2 regions of the Mycobacterium sp. IDUB_36 genome follow, and region 2 is predicted to be linked to the other one. Evidence: riboswitches for the same ligand, from Rfam matches in the RefSeq annotation. Region 2 holds a riboswitch; the other holds the start of a gene.
The links. Region 2 has a riboswitch for cobalamin ahead of metE (5-methyltetrahydropteroyltriglutamate--homocysteine S-methyltransferase). Riboswitches for the same ligand answer to the same signal wherever they lie in the genome.

Region 1 (7,036 bases), on a different contig from region 2:
TCCTGGTGCTGGGTGATCCGTCGCTGTACGACTCGACGATCCGCGTGCTCGAGAAGATCCAGAAGCTGGGCGTGACAATTGAATTCGACGTGCTGCCCGGAATCAGCGCTCCGCAGCTGCTGGCCGCCCGCCATCGGATCGTCTTGCACGAGGTCGGCCGCTCGGTTCACGTCACCACCGGTCGCCTGCTCCAGGAGGCCGTCGCCGCCGGGCAGGACAACATCGTCGCGATGCTCAACCCCCCTCCTGAACGGCTCGACCTGACCGGGCTGGACGACTGGTCGGTGTGGTGGGCGGCCAATCTCGGGGCACCCGGCGAGCGGCTGGTCTGCGGGCGACTCGGCGATGTCGCGGGGCAGATCGCCGAGGCGCGGTCGCAGGCTCGCGCCGACACTGGGTGGGTGATGGACATCTACCTGTTGCGGCGACGCTGATGGCGCGGCGGGTGCTGCTGCTGGGCGGGACGTCGGAAGCCCGCGCGCTCGCCGCACGTCTGGTCGCCGACGGGCTGGACGTGACGAGTTCGCTGGCCGGCCGGGTCGCACGTCCTCGACTGCCCGAGGGTGCGGTGCGGATCGGCGGGTTCGGTGGCGTCGACGGGCTGCGAAAAGCGTTGCGGGGCTTCGACATCGTGGTCGACGCGACGCATCCGTTCTCGGCGACGATCTCCGCCAACGCGGTTCGGGCCTGCGCGGACGAGACGGTTCCCCTACTGCGGCTGCAGCGTCCCGGCTGGGGCGATCGTACGACACCGTCCTGGCACTGGGTGAGCTCACACGGCGAAGCGGCCGCCGAGGCGGCACGGCTGGGCGGCAGGCCATTGCTGACAGTCGGCCGTCAGCAGCTGCCGGAGTTCGTCCGGCCACTCGGCGAGTCGGCGGTGCTGGCGCGCGTCGTCGACGACCCGGAATTCACGTTGCCTCCGCAGTGGCGGTTCATTCGCGATCGCGGGCCCTATGCACTGGCCGGCGAGCTGACGTTGTTGCGTGAACACCGCGCAGATGTGTTGGTCACCAAGGACTCCGGTGGCGAGTACACCTGGCCGAAGATGCAGGCCGCCGGCGAGCTGGGCATCCCTGTTGTGGTGGTGCGGCGTCCCGCGGTACCAGACGGTGTGCCCGTGGTGTCCGACGTCGACGACGCCGTCGACTGGCTACGCCGATAACCCGTGGACGGCGTTCGCGAAGCGTTGCGCCATGCCCGGGTGGCCGGCCCAATGCGTGTGCAGATAGGCGGCGTGCAGCGAGGCGGTGGCGAACCCCTCGCGGGTCCCGTCGAGATCCCACGCCGGCTCGCCACCGAGGGCAGTCGTTGTGGTGCGGTGGAATTCGTGACCGGTGACCTCGGTGCCCTTGGCGGTCAGCAGGGAATCTGACGGGCTGATCGCGGTCCGATAACCGAGGGTGAGCCGCGACGTCATCGCCGCATCGGCGGGTACCGCACCGACCATAGGTGTGCCGTCCAGCGATCGGCACAGGTAGAGCAACCCGGCGCATTCGGCGGCCGTCGGAACGCTTGCGGCGATAGCGGTACGTAATTCGGTTGTCAGGCAACGGTTCTCGGCGAGGTCGGCAGCATGGACCTCGGGAAAGCCGCCGCCGAGGTAGATGCCGGCCGTCCCGGGCGGCAACGACGCGTCGACCAACGGGTCGAATTCGACGACATCGCATCCGGCTGCGCGCAGCAGCTCCTCGGTCTCGGCGTAGCGGAAGGTGAAGGCGCGGCCGCCGGCGATCGCGACGACCGGCCGGGCTGCACTCGGCGCCTGCACTTCGTGCGCCGGATCCCACGCCGTGCCGGTCAACGCTTCGGCACGGCGGGCCAGTCGCAGGATCGCATCGATATCGACATGGGCCGCAACCACTTCCGCCATTCGCCTGACAGTGAGCTCGGATCCGGGGCGCTCGGCCGCGGGCACCAGGCCGAGGTGGCGCGACGGTGTCTCGATGCCCGCATCGCGTGGGATGACACCGAGCACCGGAATCCCGGTCGGCTGCAGGGCTTCGCGGACCTCGTCGGAGTGCCGAACGCTGCCCGCCTTGTTCAGGATCACTCCCCCGATCCGCACCGACGGATCGAAGGCCGCCAGCCCGGCAATGACGGCGGCGTGCGTTCGTGAGGCGTGCGAGATGTCGACCACCAGCACCACCGGTGTCGTCGTCAGCGCGGCGACGTGTGCGGTCGAGGCGTGCCCGCCGGTGCCCAACCGGCCGTCGAAAAGCCCCATCACGCCCTCGATCACCGCGACATCGGCCGAGCGGGCACCATGCAGCAGCAGCGGAACGATGCGGTGTTCGCCGACCAGAAACGGGTCCAGATTGCGGCCCGGCCGCCCGGTGGCCAGGGCGTGATAACCGGGGTCGATGAAGTCGGGACCGACCTTGTGACCGGAGACCGCCATCCTCTGCGCAGCGAGAGCGGCCATCAAACCGGTTGCCACGGTGGTCTTTCCGTGCCCCGATCCGGGCGCGGCGACGACGATGCGGGCAAGCTCGACGGCTACCACTCGATACCCCGCTGGCCCTTCTGACCGGCGTCCATCGGGTGCTTCACTTTGGTCATCTCGGTGACCAGGTCGGCGATGTCGGTCAGCCGCTGGTGTGCGGCGCGGCCGGTGATCACGACGTGTTGACGCCCGGGCCTCGTGGCGAGCGTGTCGACCACGTCGTCGATGTCAACCCAACCCCAGGTGATCGGGTAGGTGAACTCGTCGAGCACATACAGGTCGTGGGTCTCGGCGGCCAGGCGCCGTTTGATCTCGGCCCAGCCCTCCGCGGCCTCCTGCGCATGGTCGAGCTCGGTGCCCGCCTTGCGGCTCCACGACCAACCCGACCCCATCTTGTGCCATTCGACCGGCCCGCCCTCACCCGTTTCGGTGTGCAGCGCGCCCAACCGCTCGAGCACGGTCTGCTCACCGATGCGCCATTTGGCCGATTTGACGAACTGGAACACCCCGATGCGGAAGCCCTGGTTCCATCCGCGCAGCGCCAATCCGAAGGCGGCCGTAGACTTTCCCTTGCCTTCGCCGGTGTGCACCAGCAGCAGCGGCCGGTTGCGGCGCTGCCGGGTAGTCAGTTGGTCATTGGGCACGATCGAGACCTGGCCCTGCGGCATCAGGCCGCCCCGGGTGTGGTGGCGCCGCGGACGATGTCGGCCAGCGCCTGGGCGTTCACCTGAGCCAGCGGCACGTGCTCGGCATTGAGGTGCTCGGCGAGGGTGACTGCCAAACCCATTCGCATCCGGCCGCTTTCACAGTCGACGACGATGCTGTCGATGCCGTCGTGCAGCAGCACAGCCGCAGCCTGATGAGCCCGGGCAACGGGATCGGGGCCCGCGGTCGCCCTGCCGTCGGTCACGATGACGAGCAACGGCCGTCGACTCGGATCTCGCAACCGCTCACGCCGGACCACCTCGGCGGCCTTCATCAGCCCTTCCGCGAGCGGCGTCCGCCCGCCGGCCGGTAAGTCGTCCAGTCGCTTGGCCGCGATGTCGATCGATCCGGTTGGTGGCAGGGCGATCTCGGCCGCGCGGTCGCGGAAGGTGATGACCCCCACCCGGTCGCGGCGTCGGTAGGCGTCGAGCAGCAGCGACAGGATTGCGGTCTTGACCTGCTGCATGCGTTCGCGTGCCGCCATCGATCCCGAGGTGTCGACGACGAACACCACCAGGTTCGCTTCCCGTCCCTCGCGGACCGCCCGACGAAGATCGGTGGGCCGGAGCAGCAGGCGGCCGGTGCTGCGCCCGCGAGCGACCTGATGTGGCGCGGCGGCGCGGACGGTCTCGACGAGGTGGATGCCCGCATCCGACAGCGGGCTGGCCCCGGTCCGTCGGCCCGTCGTCGTCCGCGCGCGGCTGCGACGGCCGGCGTGCCCGTCTCCCACGCCGCGGACTGTGAAGAGTTTTGTCCGATAGGGCTCTCCGGCACCGACCGGCGGTGCGGATGCCGGATTCTGCTGTCCGCCGCCCGAATTGGGCGGTGCGGTGTCGGGAGCGTCCTGGCCACCGCCGGGGTCGTCGGGGTCGAGGTCAGGGTCGGGCTCGGGCGCCTGATCGGTTTCGGGCGGCAAGAGCTCGTCGAGTTGGTCGTCGTCGAGCCCGGGAGCGTCGAACGGGTTGCGCCGACGACGATGTGGCAGCGCGAGTTTGGCGGCCGCGCGCAGATCGTCGATGTTGGGATGGTCGCGGTCGTGCCACGCGGCGTGGGCCGCGGCGGTCCGGGCCATGACGATGTCGGCCCGCATTCCGTCGACACCGGCCGCGGCGCAGACTTCGGCGATTCTGAGCAGTGCGGCGTCGGTGAGCTGGATTCGACCCAGCAGCGACTGGGCGTGCTGGATCCGATTGACAAGCCGCTCTTCGGCGTTCGCGTACCTCGCGCGAAACGCCTCCGGGTCGGCGTCGAACTGCAGCCGCCGGCGCACCACCTCGGCCCGCTGCACCGGGTCTTTCGGCGCGGCGACCTCGACCGTGAGACCGAAGCGGTCGAGCAATTGCGGACGCAGTTCGCCCTCTTCGGGATTCATCGTCCCGACCAGGACGAACTTCGCGGCGTGGGTGACCGAGATGCCGTCGCGTTCCACGGTGACGGTGCCCATTGCGGCCGCGTCGAGCAGGAGATCGACCAGGTGGTCGTGCAGCAGATTGACTTCGTCGACGTAGAGGATTCCGCGGTGCGCCTTGGCCAGCAGCCCGGGTTCGAAATGCACCGCGCCGTCGCTCAGCGCCTGCTTGAGGTCGATCGATCCCGCGACGCGATCCTCGGTGGCACCGACCGGGAGTTCGACCAGTCGCACGGGTCGGGTTTCGACCAGCGCTCCGGGGCCGAAGGTCCCGTCCGGAGAGGCCGGGTCCGGGTCCGCCGGGTCGGTAGAAAATCGGTCGCCGGCGACCACGTCGATCGGCGGCAGCACCCGGGTGAGGGCGCGCACCAGCGTCGATTTCGCGGTGCCTTTTTCGCCGCGCACCAGCACGCCACCGATGCCCGGATCGATGACGCTGAGCACCAGCGCGAGTGCCATGTCGTCGAGCCCACCGGGCGCGTCGGGATCGCCACCGACCACGGCGGGGAACGGGTACAGCTGATCAGTTCTGGTCATGGTGAGGCTCCGCTCGTTTCATGCGAGGCCGGCAGTCGGACTGACCGCTCGTGCGCCCATGGACCGGGCGGCGCGACGGATCACCGTAGCGGGCCTGTGCCGGAATCTCACCGGCTTCCCTCGTTCCCCCACGAAACCATTACGCCTGTTCGCAGGGTGCCTCGCGGGCCTTACGCTAGCATCGCCGCCGTGCCGACCTCCGACCTGCGGGTAACTGTCATCGGCGTCGGCGCCGACGGTTGGGACGGGCTGTCGCCGCTCGCGCGGGCCACCATCGCGGCAGCGGAAATCGTGCTCGGTGGCCCGCGTCAGCTGGCGCTGCTGCCCGCCGTCGACGGCCGGGTCCATCAGCCCTGGCCGTCCCCGCTGAGCGCTGCGCTGCCAGACCTGTTGACGCAGTACGCGGGCCGCCGGGTGGTCGCGTTGGCCTCCGGCGACCCGATGCTGAGCGGAATCGGCACCACGCTCGTCGACATCCTGGGCACCGACCGGGTCACCGTCATCCCGCATCTGTCGTCGGTGACCATCGCCCGGGCCCGGCTCGGCTGGTCCGCCGAATCCACCGCGGTGGTCAGCGTCGTCGGCCGCGACGTCCACGCCGCCCTGCGGGAGCTCGCTCCCGGTCGCCGGGTCTTGGTGCTGTCCTCTGACGAGAAAACCCCGGCGGCTCTTGCCGATCTGCTCGCCGCGCGCGGGTACGGGGCGAGCCGCTTCGTCGTGCTGGGTGGCCTCGGCAGCGACCAGGAGACGATTCGGGAGTCGACGGCCGGAGAGTTCGACGGTCAGGCACCACGGCTGAATATCATTGCGTTGCAATTGAATGGTCCGCTGCTCGCCGGGTGGGCAAGCGGCCTGCCGGACGAATTGTTCGAACACGACGGCCAACTCACCAAGCGGGATCTGCGGGCTGCCGCGCTCGCCCGCCTGCTGCCGGCGCCCGGTCAGCTGCTCTGGGACGTCGGCGCCGGTGCCGGTTCGGTGGGCATCGAGTGGATGCGCGCACACCCGAGCTGCCGGGCCGTTGCCGTGGAGGCGGACTCCGTTCGCGCCGAACGGATCGGCCGCAATGCCCGCTCGCTGGGTGTACCCGCTCTGCAGGTGGTCCACGGGTCCGCCCCAGAGTCGTTGAGCGACTTGGCCGCTCCCGATGCGGTCTTCGTCGGCGGCGGCGCGAGCCGACCCGGGGTGTTGGCGCGCTGTCTGGACGCACTGTCGGCCGGCGGCCGGATCGTGGTGCACGGCGTGACGGTGGAGACCGAAGCCGTCCTGGCCGCCGCGTACTCCGAGCACGGCGGTGAGCTCACCCGAATCCACGTCGAGCACGCTGCGCCGGTCGGGTCGTTCACCGGCTTCGCGCCGGCCCGCGCGGTGACGCAGTGGGCGTTCACCAGGCCGGCCGGCTGAGGTCACCGAAAAGCCGATCGGTCGCGCTGCGGGTCGTAGAGGTGGCTCTCCCCCGCCCGCGGATCGGTGCGCTCGCCGAGTGCGTCACCCACCAGGATCACCGCTGCTTGGCGAAGATCCGCCGCCTCGACCTGCTCGGCGATGTCGGAGATCGTCCCGCGGAGAACGACCTCCTCCGGCTGCGACGCCCGGTAGACCACCACGACCGGGCAGTCCGGGCCGTGTGTCGGCCGCAGATCGTCCATCAATCCCCGGATCGAGGTGATGGCCAGATGCAGCACGAGAGTCGCACGGGTCGCGGCGAACGCGGCCAGCGACTCGGTCTCGGGCATCGCGGTGGAGCGCGCCTGGACGCGGGTCAACACAACGGATTGCGCGACGAGCGGGACGGTGAGTTCGCGACCGACCCGCGCCGCGGCCGCGGCGTAAGCCGGCACCCCCGGCGTGATGGCCCACGGCACGCCGGCCGCGTCGAGCCGCCGAGCCTGCTCCGACACGGCGCTGTACAGCGAAGGGTCACCCGACACCAGTCGCAC
Region 2 (7,036 bases):
ACGAGGACATCGTCGCGGCGCTCGGTGAGCACTGCGGCGGTGTCGGTCACAGCAGCTCCACGATGGTGGCGTTGGCCTGACCGCCACCCTCACACATGGTCTGCAGCCCGTAGCGAATTCCCTTGTCCCGCATGTGGTAAAGCATGGTGGTCATGATCCGGGCGCCGGATCCGCCGAGCGGGTGGCCCAGCGCGATCGCGCCGCCGTTGGGGTTGAGCTTCTTCTCGTCGGCACCGATGTCCTTCAGCCAGGCCAGCGGCACCGGCGCGAAGGCCTCGTTGACCTCGAACACGCCGATGTCGTCGAGCGACAGACCGGACCGCTTGAGTGCCTTCTGGGTGGCCGGGATCGGCGCGGTCAGCATGATCACCGGGTCGGCACCGGCCAACACGGCGGTGTGCACCTTGGCAATCGGGTTGAGCCCCAGGTCTTTTGCCCTCTCCGCCGTCATGATAAGCAGCGCCGCCGAACCGTCGGAGATCTGGCTGGAGTTACCGGCGTGGATCACGCCGTCTTCCTTGAAGGCCGGCTTCAGCTGAGCCATCTTCTCGATCGGGGTGCCGCGACGGATGCCCTCGTCCTTGAGTACGGCGTTACCGTCCTGGTCTTTGATCCCGACGATCTGGTCGTCGAACGCACCGGAATCCTGTGCCGCAGCCGCCTTTTCGTGCGACCCCAGCGAGAACTGGTCGACCGTGGTCCGATCGAAGCCCCACTGCTCGGCGATCATCTCGGCGCCGATGCCCTGGTTGGGGGTCCGGTCGTAGCGGGCCTTGAAGCCCGGCGAGAACGGGTTGCCGCCGTTGGCGAGTGAGGCGCCCATCGGGGTGCGCGACATCGACTCGACACCACCGGCGACGACGACGTCGTAGTGTCCGGCGATCACGCCGGCCGCGGCGAAGTGGATCGACTGCTGGCTGGAGCCACACTGCCGGTCCACGGTCACGCCGGGCACGGTCTCCGGCCACCCCGCGGCCAACAGCGCAGTACGGCCGATGTCCATCGCCTGCTCACCGGCCTGCATGACGCAGCCCCAGATCACGTCGTCGACCAGGCCGGGATCGATGCCGGCCTTCTGCACCAGGCCGTTGAGAACCTGTGCGGACAGGTCGGCGGCGTGGACGCCGGACAGGCCGCCGTTCCGCTTGCCGACTGGTGAACGAACTGCCTCGACGATGACGGCTTCAGCCATGGCTATCTCCTTTGACACTCCGGCTCATTTGCCCGACTCCTCCTCAGACCTGCGGCCTGCATCGTCGTCGCGCGGACTTGGATCGATTGTTGACCAACCGCTTAGTTGGGTCGTCGCCGGGGTCCCTTACTGGTAAGTAGCGTCGGACTCCGTACTTTGGAAGACATGTCCCGCATCCTCATCGTCGGCGGCCACGGCAAGGTCGCCCTGCATCTGGCCCGCATCCTCACCGACCGCGGAGACGAGGTGACGTCGACCATCCGTAATTCCGATCACGCCGACGACATCACCGCCGCCGGTGCCCACCCGGTCGTCGCGGATATCGAGCACTTGGACACCGATGCCCTCGCAGACGTGGTGAAAGGTCAGGACGCGGTGGTGTTCTCCGCCGGCGCCGGTGGCGGCGACCCGGCCCGCACCTACGCCGTCGACCGCGACGCCGCGATCAGGGTGACCGATGCCGCCGCCCAGGCCGGCGTGCGGCGGTTCGTGATGGTGTCCTACTTCGGCGCCGGGCCCGATCACGGTGTCGCGGAGGACGACTCGTTCTTCGCGTACGCCGAGGCGAAGGCGGCCGCGGACGCCCATCTGCGTGCCGGCGAACTGGATTGGACCGTGCTGGGCCCGGGCCGCCTGACGTCGGACCCCGGGACCGGACGGATCGCGGTGGGCGCGGGAGCGGCCGACAAGGCAGAGGTCTCCCGGGAGGACGTCGCTTCGGTGGCGGCCGCAGCGTTGGCCGATCCGTCGACGATCCGCCGCACCATCGACTTCAACAACGGCGACCTACCCATCGCCGAAGCGCTGGGCGGCAGCGGCGATCACTGAGGGCGGGACGTCGAGCACACCGGCCCGGCACCGTCGATCAGGTAATCTTCACCTCGCAGTCGGTCTGCCGGTCCCATCGTTTTTTGTGACGGGTGCGGCACCGAGCGAGGCATGTTAGATGTGCTTCGTAAGAGGGAACCCGGTGCGAGTCCGGGACTGTCCCGCAGCGGTATGCAGGAACGAACGTCGTCAATAGCACTGGTCACCAAACCGGGAAGCGACGGCCAGTAGGAGCACCAGCCGGTGCATGCCTGTGAGTCCGAAGACCTGCCGACTGTGCCGGGCGCGCCGCGCCTGGCGGCTCACCGCCTCGTGGAATGGGCGTCTGGCCGTAATGGTTGCAGTGCTGTGCACTGCGCCGGACCGGTTGTGCGTCCGTTGGCGGTGACCACCCCGTCAATTTGAAGGACGACAACCGTGACCGCAACACCCTTCACCGCCACCGTGACCGGCTCGCCGCGCATCGGGCCGAAGCGAGAACTCAAGCGCGCCACCGAAAGCTACTGGAAAGGCAACACCAGCCGATCGGAGCTCGAACAGGTCGCCGCCACCATCCGCCGCGACACCTGGTCGCAGCTGGTCGACGCCGGACTCGACTCGGTGCCGGTCAACACGTTCTCCTACTACGACCAGATGCTCGACACCGCCGTGCTGCTGGGCGCCCTGCCGCCGCGCGTAGAGGGCGTCTCCGACGAATTGGATCGCTACTTCGCAGCGGCTCGTGGCACCGGGGATATCGCACCGCTGGAGATGACCAAGTGGTTCGACACCAACTACCACTACATCGTCCCGGAGATCGGTCCCAACACCGAGTTCTCGCTGCACCCGGAGAAGGTCCTGAGCGAGCTCAAAGAGGCTCGCGAACAAGGCATTCCGGCCCGTCCGGTCATCATCGGCCCGATCACCTTCCTGTTGCTGAGCAAGGCCGTCGACCGTGCGGGCGCCCCGATCGAGCGGCTCGACGAGTTGGTTCCGCTCTACGAGGACCTGCTCGGACAGCTTGCCGACCAGGATGTGCAGTGGGTACAACTCGACGAGCCCGCACTGGTGACCGACATCTCCCCCGATGCCGCCACGCTCGCCGAGCGCGCGTACTCCACGCTGGGGGCGTTGGACAACCGGCCGGCTATCCACGTCGCGACCTACTTCGGCAACCCCGGCGACACATTGGCCGCCCTGGCCCGCACACCTGTCGAGGCGATCGGTGTCGACCTGGTCTACGGCGCCGACACCGCGTTGGCCTCGGTGCCTCAGTTGGGCGACAAGACGCTGGTGGCCGGCATCGTCGACGGCCGCAACATCTGGCGGACCGACCTGCAGGCGGCGCTGGGCACCCTGGCGAGCTTACTGGGTTCGGTTGGCTCGCTTGCTGTTTCGACATCGTGCTCGACGTTGCACGTGCCCTACTCGCTGGAGCCCGAGACCGATCTGGACGACGCGCTGCGCAGCTGGCTGGCGTTCGGCGCGGAGAAGGTGCACGAGGTCGCCACGTTGGCGAAGGCGCTCAAGGACGGCCGCGACGCGGTGGCCGACGAAGTCGCCGAGTCGAATGCCGCGGTCGCGTCACGTGAGAAGGACCCGCGGCTGAACAACAGCAAGGTGCGCGAGCGCCTCGAGTCGATCGCGAAAACCGGTGGCACGGAACGCGGCCCGGCTGCTGAGCGCCGCGAGGCACAGACCGAGCGGCTGCACCTGCCGGCGTTGCCGACGACGACGATCGGGTCCTTCCCGCAGACCGTAGAGATCCGCAAGGCCCGTGCCGCACTGGTCGCCGGCGAGATCGACGAGTCGGAGTACACCCGCCGGATGCAGTCCGAGATCGCCGACGTGATCAAGCTGCAGGAGTCGCTCGGCCTGGACGTGCTGGTACACGGCGAACCGGAGCGCAACGACATGGTGCAGTACTTCGCCGAACAACTGGACGGCTTCTTCGCCACCCGACTCGGCTGGGTGCAGTCCTACGGAAGCCGGTGCGTGCGCCCGCCGATCCTCTACGGCGATGTCACCCGCCAGCAGCCGATGACGGTGGAGTGGGCCAAGTACGCCCAGTCGCTGACCGACAAGCCGGTGAAGGGCATGCTCACCGGTCCAGTGACGATCCTGGCCTGGTCGTTCGTCCGCGACGACCAACCGCTGGCCGACACCGCCGACCAGGTGGCGCTGGCCATCCGCGACGAGACGGTGGATCTGCAGACTGCCGGCATCGCGGTGATCCAGGTCGACGAACCGGCGCTGCGAGAGTTGTTGCCGCTGCGCAACTCCGACAAGCCGGCCTACCTGGAGTGGGCCGTCGGCGCGTTCCGGCTGGCGACATCGGGGGTGGAGGACTCCACCCAGATCCACACGCACCTGTGCTATTCGGAGTTCGGTGAGGTGATCGGCGCGATCGCCGACCTGGACGCCGACGTCACCTCGATCGAGGCGGCACGCTCGCACATGGAGGTGCTCGACGACCTGAACTCGATCGGCTTCTCCAACAGCGTCGGACCGGGTGTCTACGACATCCACTCGCCGCGGGTGCCGAGCACCGACGAGATCACCAAGTCGCTGCACGAAGCGCTGAAAGCGATTCCGGCTGAGCGGCTTTGGGTCAACCCGGACTGCGGCCTCAAGACCCGCAATTCCGAGGAGGTGAACGCGTCGTTGGCCAACCTGGTCGAGGCGACCAAGAAGGTCCGCGCCAACGCCTGACGGCGGGTAGTCGAGAGAACCTGGTAACGAAGGCCGGGCGTGAGGTGCGTCGTCACGCCCGGCCTTCGTCGGCTACAGGCCTGACAGGGCGTCGGCCGCCAGGTTGGGCCCGAATTCGGCCAGCAGCGCGCTCCAGTCGGCCGCCAGCGTGGCTGGCGTCCCGTCGCCGGCCAGCGTCTGGGCGATCTCCTGCGGCAGCTGGACCAGGAGTTCGTCGAGAAGGCCTGGGCTGATGCCGGTTTCGAGCGTCGAGAGGATGCCGGCGTAGGAAATGCCCAACGTGTCAGTGGCGTCGTAGCCATTGAGGAAGGCGCCGGTGAGTACCGCCGGAATGTTCAGCAGGTCGGTGAAGGCCGCGTCGGTCTGTCCGGCGTCGAAGGCGTCGACGATCGATTGCGCACTGTCGGCGAAAGCCTGTGTGGTGCCCAGTAGCGCCGCCGTCGGGGACAGCAACCCCGTCAGGACGACGTTCGACAGGTCATTGGTCAACACGTTGGCCAGATTCTGCGCGATCTCGCCCGGAATCTCAGAGATGTTCACCAGCGATCCGGCGCCGGGAAGCAGGTCGATCAGCAGGCCCTCGGTGAAGTTGTTGACGGACGCGCTGATGTCGCCGGCATCGATCCCGGTGATCAGATCCTGGAACTGCCCGGGCAATTCGTCGGTGAACAAGGTGTTCAGCCCGGTGGCCAGATCCGACAGGTTGGTGCCGATCGTCTGGCCGAACGCCAACTGGTTGGCGATCACTTCGGACAGCACCGGCAACGGGTCGGCCTGGATCTCGGTGCCGATCGCCTCAAGGTTGGCGGCCGCCTCCGTGAAGACACTCGACCACTCGGTCAGCGGATCGGTCGCGGCCGCGAGATCGGCGATCGCGTCGACGCTGACCAAGTGCACGTCGCGATGAACAGCGCCGGTCCCGATGGTCGAGGCGACCGGGTTGACGGCGATCAGTCCCGCACCGACCAGCGCGAACGCGCCGGCCGCACATGCGCGCATCCGGGTGGCTGAACCCGGTGAACGCGCTTCGATGTTCCCCCCGTGGTTACCGGTAAAACTCACCAGCTGCACGGCATCTCCTTTTGCTGAAAATTGATTGTGGCGCATGCCACATTGGCGAGCGGGGACATTACCTGGGAGTAGGATAAGAAACAAGGCACGTGCCCAATAAATCTCTAGATCGCTGAACTGCGAGTTCGCTGTGAATCAGGACAATCGACCAGTTTCGACCGCGTCGGCAAACACGGAACGCGGACGCGACGATCTCGCGTTTGAATCGGAAACCTAATTAGCTAGACGTTGCCGGCGTCCGCACTGGACAGCGCTGACGAGGCACATCGGTTACACACATCAATTGCTGATGAAACACAAAGTTGCAAGACGGCGTCGGACCCGACGGCGGTCGGTGCGGCGAAGTCAGCAATCAGTCGCGGTGGGCCTCGGCAACGTGCACCGGCACGTCGTCCGCCCAGGGTTGCCGAGTCACCATGTCGGCCACCATGACGTAGCCCCGCTCGAATTCGCCGGTTGCCGCGTCCACCAGACGGTACTGCTGGGTCTGCCGGTGAATCGGTTGAGCGTCCAGCATCACCACGCGTACCTCCCCCGGCTCGAAGTGGCATCGTCGCTGCAGCGCCGCGACCAACTGCTCGTTGCTGAAATGCCCGTCGCCGAAGTTCCACCCGATGGCGGTGCTGGTGACGCGCTCACCATCGGTGAGGACGTAGTCGTCCTCGTTCTGGCCGGCCATCACGCGGTGCGCCAACGTGAACAGTGCCCGGCCGTGAGTGTTGAAGGCGCGGAAGGCATATCCCATGTACATCGGGATCTGCGCGGCCTCCTTGCTGCCGTAGAACTTCTCCAGCTGGGCAGCCGGCATGCTGGCGATCGCAACGACGCCCGCGGCGATCTTTGCCTCTGCCGACGGCTTGATGCACCACAACGTGGTGTCCCAGTTTCCTGCGTAGTAGCGCATGCCGGGCAGAAAGGATACTTTGCGCGGCAACAGGTTTCCGGTCACCACGGTTCCGGCGACCACAGCGAACAGCAACAGCGGCAACGGCGTCGTCAGGTCGCGCAACCCGACCGAAGGGTGTCCGACGAAGAGCGCGAGCACGCTGAACATCATGAAGACGTTCCACTCCAACGGGACGCCCATCGGGATCGACGACAGGATGCCGAAGTGGAAGCACAGCATGACGAACGCGGCGATCGCACCCCACCAGCCCCCGTGGCTGAAGAACAGCACCAACGGCACCAATCCCTCGATGGCCGTGCTGAAGTGCGCGAGCCACCGGGATGCCCGGCCGGGTCGCAGGTCGTCCG

Region 1: linked by a shared signal. The riboswitch ahead of ACZYW1_RS21750 (VWA domain-containing protein) and the one ahead of metE (5-methyltetrahydropteroyltriglutamate--homocysteine S-methyltransferase) in region 2 are both predicted to bind cobalamin.

The regions. Positions count from the first base shown of each region.
Region 1 covers NZ_JBVAXH010000002.1:728,524-735,559, forward strand. Annotated here, with positions in the region: gene cobF (precorrin-6A synthase (deacetylating)) at 1-434, shown strand, start outside; gene ACZYW1_RS21735 (cobalt-precorrin-6A reductase) at 434-1,165, shown strand; gene ACZYW1_RS21740 (cobyrinate a,c-diamide synthase) at 1,154-2,506, opposite strand; gene cobO (cob(I)yrinic acid a,c-diamide adenosyltransferase) at 2,500-3,114, opposite strand; gene ACZYW1_RS21750 (VWA domain-containing protein) at 3,114-5,096, opposite strand; cobalamin riboswitch at 5,106-5,275, opposite strand; gene cbiE (precorrin-6y C5,15-methyltransferase (decarboxylating) subunit CbiE) at 5,286-6,500, shown strand; gene cobM (precorrin-4 C(11)-methyltransferase) at 6,503-7,036, opposite strand, start outside.
Region 2 covers NZ_JBVAXH010000001.1:3,470,117-3,477,152, reverse strand. Annotated here, with positions in the region: gene ACZYW1_RS17305 (enoyl-CoA hydratase-related protein) at 1-50, opposite strand, end outside; gene ACZYW1_RS17300 (thiolase family protein) at 47-1,192, opposite strand; gene ACZYW1_RS17295 (SDR family oxidoreductase) at 1,358-2,020, shown strand; cobalamin riboswitch at 2,099-2,309, shown strand; gene metE (5-methyltetrahydropteroyltriglutamate--homocysteine S-methyltransferase) at 2,438-4,711, shown strand; gene ACZYW1_RS17285 (hypothetical protein) at 4,784-5,782, opposite strand; gene ACZYW1_RS17280 (DUF3556 domain-containing protein) at 6,135-7,036, opposite strand, start outside.